Regions from separate parts of the Francisella hispaniensis FSC454 genome, predicted to be linked through region 2. Evidence: riboswitches for the same ligand, from Rfam matches in the RefSeq annotation. Region 2 holds a riboswitch; the other holds the start of a gene.

Region 1 (3,446 bases), 340 kb from region 2:
TCTGAAAAATAAATGAATAAAAAAGACGAGTATATAGAGATAAATATTACGAGTTTTTTCATTTTTTTATATAAAAACTTGAGAACACTAATTTTATCTTTTATTTTGTTAACGATTTTAGCTACTGCTTTTTTGTATTATAAAAGTACCATTACTAAAGGAATTGTATTAAAACAAATGATACAGGCTCCTTCATATTTTGATGGTAGTCAAAATCTTCATGTAATAATAGGCTATGATAGATTAAATCTAATTTTACAAAATATTCTTAGTGAGCTTAAACAAGCTAATCCACAAGATAAATTATTACAGAAAGTAACTCTTCTTTATCCATTTGATAAATATGAAATTGGTGATCAAAAGCAATTTGTAACAGCAAATGGTCAAAATAGTGTCGAAACAAAAGCTGTTATTAAAGATAGCAATTATGAATTAAAGAAAAAATATGATGATCAAAAGTCATATTTTACTTTACTAATTCAATCAAAAAAAACTGATACTAAAAGTATATCGCAATTATATCAAGATATAATTAAGAAGTTTTCTGAATCAACTCTTATAACACAAGAGACACAACTTTGGAAAAAAAGTATCGAAACAAATATACAACAATCTTCTGAAAAGCTAATCGAATATAATAGATTGCTAAAGCAAGATGAAATAACTTTAAAAGATCTTATGGCTAAAAAATCTAATGATAATGTCGTAAATAGCCAAACGCAAGCAATGATAATAAAATATATAACTATGGTCAATGACTTAAAGATGCAGGTGTTCTCGTTAAAACAATCTATAGATACTAATAAACTGTGGCTTAGTACAGCTAATCTGCAAATATCAGATTTTGGTGGTGTCGTAGAGGAACGAATGATATCTGGAGTCTCCTATAAGTTACTTTTAGCTGTTTTACTATTAATTGTGTTTAGTTCACTATTTATAACGATGATAATAGGTTTTTTCAAAAAAATAGCTGTTGAAGCTAAAAAAGGGTAATTTTGATCTAATTTATATAAGAATCTATTTATAAAATTAAAAATCTATATTTGAAAAATTTGCTATCTCAGTTATTATTGCTTAGTATTTTAAAATTACTTAAATTAATAAATATGCCAAGTCTTAAAAAAACAAAGTTAATTGTAATAGTGAAAATCTAAAAACAAAAAAATATGGTTTGCTCCAAGCTTAAAGGTATATAGTTGTCCTACTATTAAAACAAAACGATTTGATCAGCCAATCGAATCTACACTTCCATCACCAACACGTACATTTAATCCATCATAAAAATTGTAAAGTAATTTTAAGCTTTAAAAATTCAATATTTTATTGCAGAGTACTATATTTTGGTTTTACTATTAACTAATATCGCATGATAATTTTATGGTTGAATAAGTATAATTATGTTATAGTTATGTCTTGAAGACAACAGGGGTGCTGTTTTATCTAAAAATGGCTGAGAAGTGACCCTTTGTACCTGATCTAAGTAATATTAGCGTAGGGAGTTTGTTTGGTTATCTTTTTTCTAAAGGAGCATCATACAAACTCTTATTATTTGATTAAAATAATAGGATATCAATAATGGAAAATTTTGGTTACATAACTCTAAATATATCTTTAATAATTTATTTCATCCATTTTCTACCACAAACGATTCATAATCAGTTTAAACATAAAACATTTGAAATTAGTTTGTGGACACATTCTTTGATGATTGTAGCAAACTCTTTAGATTTAATTTATGCTATTGGTTTTAATATGCAGTGGCAGTATATTTTAGTTGATATAATTTTATTAAGTTTTTAACAATTCAGCAATTTCAAATCTTAAATGATCGTAGAGAAAAATATATATTTATACATACAATTTTTATACTTTTATATTTATCTTTAGTAATTGTTATGATTTATTTTATTAGCTTGAGTAATCATATTTTGCTTTGGTTTGGCTCAATAAGTGGGGTTATTTATAATCTCTACTGGTTACCACAAATTTATAAAAATTACCGTCAGAAACAAGCGGAAGGTTTTAGTATTTTTTATCTAGGACTTTCACTTATTAGTATTATTTGTGATATTAATAGTGCTATATTTTTGGGTTGGCCATTAGTATCAGTGATTGTCTCTAGTTGTTTATCTATTTTGGTATTAATACAGGTAATTCAATATTTCTATTATAAAAAAGGTTTATTCAAGCAATATCATAAAAGCATATAAACTAGCTGTAAACTTGTTAGCTCTTTGTGTTAGAATTATTGCTATTATCTTTGAATTATTATAGACAATGAAAAGTATCAATAAATTTATCTTGCTCCTAGGAGCATTGGCTTTTTCAGTATCAGCTTTTGCAGTAGAACAAACCTCATATAATGCATATACTATTGGTCAGGCATTAGGTAAAGTTTCCCATAAAAGTTTTGCTGCTATGGACCAAGAGCTAGTCAAAAAAGATTTCATCTTAGGTTTTGATGATACTATTCTAGATCAAAAGCCTAATATTAGCAAAATCTCAGATAAAGACTCATATGAAGTGGGGATGATTATAGCAGCGCAGTATAAACTAAGATTGAAAAAAATGATTACAGTAGATAAAGCTAACTGTCAAGAGTTTATCAAAGGTTTTAATGAAGGTGTTGACACAAAAGATACAAAACTTACTATTCAAGATAAACAGATATTAAAGCATTTTAAAATATCTCATGATGAAGATAATTAGTTAGATTATTTAGTAATATGTATTGATAAATGTATTCTGCTACTTTATTCTTAATCCTAATTTAGTTAAATACTATCAATAAAATAATAATGCAACAGCTAAAAGATATTCAGGCACTTATTAAAGAGGATATACAAAATAATAATCAATTCATAATTGATTCTCTTTGCTCAGATGTCGTGCTTATTAACCAAATTAGCCACTATATAATAAATAGTGGTGGTAAGAGATTAAGACCTCTGTTAGTAATGTTGTTTGCTAGAGCCTTAAATTATAATGGAGATAAACATTTAGCATGTGCCGCAATTATTGAGTTTATCCATACAGCAACACTTCTTCATGATGATGTTGTTGATGATTCGCAATTGCGTCGTGGTAAGCAAACAGCAAATAATGTCTTTGGTAATGCTGCCAGTGTTTTGACTGGAGATTTTCTTTATTCTAGAGCTTTTCAGATGATGGTAAGTTTAGATAATATGCAAATTATGCAAATATTAGCTGATGCAACTAATAAAATCTCAGAAGGGGAGGTGCTACAGCTATTAAATGCACGCAATAGCGAAATTAGTGAAGAAGACTATATTAAAGTGATATATTGCAAAACAGCAAAATTATTTGAGGCTGCTTGTGAATTAGCAGGTGTAATCAGTCTAGACAAACAAAGTTATGCTAAGTATCAGGATAATATTAGAAACTACGGTGTTTATTTAGGTAATGCTTTTCAGATTGCAGATGAT
Region 2 (3,446 bases):
GAGACTACTGTACTTGATGAGTTAAAAAAGCTTGATAACAATTTTGTATTATTCAATAGAGTCGTTTTACCTGATGAGAAATCAACTGTAGGCAATAGAGAGATTGATTTTATCGCAATATCACGAAAGGGTATATATATTATTGAAGTTAAAAATAACCGTGGTTACATTGAAGTTGAAAATATGGCTGAGCGATGGAATGTATCTAAGACTTCACAAAATAATAAAATTTATGCTAAGACAATTAAAAACCCTATCAGGCAAACCTTCGCACAGAAAAAAGTTTTACAGACGTTCCTTTACAATCAAAAGATTTATATCAAAGGCGTGCCTGTAGTTACGATAGTAATTTTTGCAAATGAAGAAGCGCAATTAAGTGAAAATTTCATTGCTGACGATGCTAATCAAGCGGTTCTTTCATTAGAGAATTTAATACCTTTTATTAAGGCAAAAGAAGAATATCTTGAGAAGATGCCTACTCGTTCACGCCGAAAAATTATTAGAAAACTTGAGAAAAAATAATGCTTGATAATAGACCTATAGGTGTTTTTGATTCGGGAATCGGCGGTTTGACAATTGTTAAAAATCTTATGAATATATTACCAAATGAAGATATTATTTATTTTGGTGATATAGCTAGGATACCATATGGGACAAAATCGCGAGCTATGATTCAAAAGTTTGCGGCACAAACAGCAAAGTTTTTGATTGAGCAAGAAGTCAAAGCAATAATTATTGCTTGTAATACTATTTCAGCTATTGCTAAAGATATTGTCCAAGAGATTGCTAAAGCTATACCTGTAATAGATGTGATAACTGCTGGAGTTAGCTTGGTAGATAGTCTAAGTAAAGTTGGTGTAATTGCTACTCCAGCTACTATTAATAGTAATGCTTATGCTTTACAGATTCACAAAAAGAATCCTAATATTGAGGTGTATAGTAATCCTTGTGGTCTGTTTGTATCAATGATAGAGGAAGGCTTTGTTAGTGGTCAGATAGTAGAACTAGTAGCTAAGGAGTACCTTAGTTATTTTCATGATAAGAATATTCAAGCTTTAATCTTAGGTTGTACGCATTATCCAATTATCAAAGAAAGTATTGCAAAAATTTTAGATGTAAAACTTATAGATCCATCATTACAAGCTAGTAAGATGCTAGAGCAATTACTAATTGAAAATAATCTTTTGAATAAAAACAATTCTAATCCAGAGTATAAGTTTTATGTTACAGATATCCCTTTGAAATTTAGATCAGTTGGTGAGATGTTTCTGCAAACAGAAATGCAGCATCTTGAGATAGTTAGTTTAGACAATTACTAGTAGAAAATGCTGATTACTAACTTGACTTTGATTTATATATACTATTAAATTTATACTGAAAACACAGGGGTGCATGATTTTTTTTGAATCATGCTGAGAGGATATTCCAACCCTTTGAACCTGATCTAGTTAGCACTAGTGTAGGAAGTGTAGTTTAGTGTATTTGCTATAGTTATGATTCTATTACTGTATAAAATATACCTTTAATTTCATCTGCCTATACTAGTTTGAATTGAAAATAGGAGATGAAATGACTAACTCTAGAAATCAAGATATTCAAACTAATACAGAAAACTCAACAATAACTATTAAATATCCAAATTCCGAAAAATGTTATGTTGAATGTCTTAGTACAGCACTAAAAGTTCCTTTTAGAAAAATTGCTCAAACAAATACAAATATCGAAGGTAATATTAGTACAAATCCAGATGTTTTTGTCTATGATTCATCTGGAGAGTATTCTTCAGGTAACGCAGTTGACATAGAAAAGGGCTTGTCTAGACATAGATTAAGTTGGCTCAAAAAAAATGAAGATATACAAAATTTAGGATGTTTCTCATCATACTATACCAATGCTCAATTTAAAGAAGATAAGTTGAATTTTAGAAACAGGCATGTACCTATCAAAGCAAAATATGGTAAAAATGTTTCGCAAATGTATTATGCAAGAAAAGGTATTATAACTCCAGAAATGTATTATGTTGCAATTAGAGAAAATATTTTAAGAGCTAATTTTCATTTAAATACAGAGTATACAAATCAACATCAAGGAGTATCATTTGGAGCAAATATTCAAAGAGAAATTACTCCTGAGTTTGTAAGAGAAGAAGTTGCTGCGGGTAGAGCTATTATTCCGGCTAATATTAATCATCCAGAATTGGAACCGATGATAATCGGTAGGAACTTCTTGGTTAAAGTTAATGCTAATATCGGGACATCGGCAGTTACATCTTCTACACTAGAAGAAGTTGAAAAAATGGTTATAGCAGTAAAGTGGGGAGCAGATACTGTTATGGATCTTTCTACAGGTAAGCATATTCACCAGACGAGAGAATGGATTATTAGAAATAGTCCCGTACCTATAGGCACAGTTCCTCTTTATCAGGCTTTAGAAAAAGTGAATGGTAAAGCTGAGGATTTAACTTGGGAGATCTATAAAGATACTTTAATTGAACAGGCTGAACAAGGTGTTAGTTATTTTACAATTCATGCTGGAGTTAGAAAAGCCTTTGTTACATTGGCAGCAAATAGAATTACAGGGATTGTTTCGCGAGGCGGATCAATAATGGCTAAGTGGTGCTTACATCATAATCAGGAAAATTTTCTTTATACTCATTTTGAGGAAATTTGTGAAATTATGAAAGCGTATGATATTAGTTTTTCACTTGGTGATGGGTTAAGACCAGGATCTATAAATGATGCTAATGATAGTGCACAACTGTCAGAATTAAGAACTTTGGGGGAGTTAACTAAAATAGCATGGAAGCATGATGTACAGGTTATGATAGAGGGGCCTGGCCATGTTCCAATGCAATTAATTAAGGAAAACATGGATTATGAGTTAAAAGACTGTTTTGAAGCACCTTTCTATACCCTTGGTCCATTAGTTACGGATATTGCTCCTGGATATGATCATATTACATCAGCAATTGGGGCGGCTCAAATTGCTTGGTATGGTACTGCTATGTTATGTTATGTAACTCCAAAAGAGCATCTTGGTCTTCCTAATAAAGAAGATGTAAGAGAGGGGATTGTTACTTATAAGTTAGCAGCACATGCTGCAGATTTAGCAAAAGGCTTTCCTGGCGCTCAAATAAGAGATAATGCTCTATCAAAAGCAAGATTTGAATTTAGGTGGGAAGATCAGTTTAACTTAGGTTTAGATCCTGATAAGGCAAGATATTTTCATGATCAAACATTACCCAAAGAGGGGCATAAATTTGCTCATTTTTGTTCTATGTGTGGGCCTAGCTTCTGTTCTATGAAGCTTTCTCAAGATCTTAAGAAAATAGAATCTAAAGATGAGTAGAATAGCAATCCTTGGATCAGGACTTATGGGTAGAGTTTTAGCGCTTTATCTAGTTAAACTATATCCTAATTTAAAGATCGATATCTATACTGATAGTC

The links. A riboswitch is a leader RNA that binds a small molecule or an ion and turns the genes downstream of it on or off. The one in region 2 is predicted to bind thiamine pyrophosphate.
Region 1: it holds a riboswitch for thiamine pyrophosphate, as region 2 does, so the genes downstream of both, FSC454_RS05915 (PQ-loop repeat-containing protein) here and thiC (phosphomethylpyrimidine synthase ThiC) in region 2, are expected to answer to the same signal.

The regions. Positions count from the first base shown of each region.
Region 1 covers NZ_CP018093.1:1,206,104-1,209,549, reverse strand. Annotated here, with positions in the region: gene FSC454_RS10110 (hypothetical protein) at 178-993, shown strand; TPP riboswitch at 1,415-1,516, shown strand; partial or broken gene FSC454_RS05915 (PQ-loop repeat-containing protein) at 1,576-2,210, shown strand; gene FSC454_RS05910 (hypothetical protein) at 2,278-2,709, shown strand; gene FSC454_RS05905 (polyprenyl synthetase family protein) at 2,799-3,446, shown strand, end outside.
Region 2 covers NZ_CP018093.1:861,106-864,551, forward strand. Annotated here, with positions in the region: gene FSC454_RS04235 (nuclease-related domain-containing protein) at 1-522, shown strand, start outside; gene murI (glutamate racemase) at 522-1,319, shown strand; TPP riboswitch at 1,375-1,483, shown strand; gene thiC (phosphomethylpyrimidine synthase ThiC) at 1,570-3,348, shown strand; gene FSC454_RS04250 (FAD-dependent oxidoreductase) at 3,341-3,446, shown strand, end outside.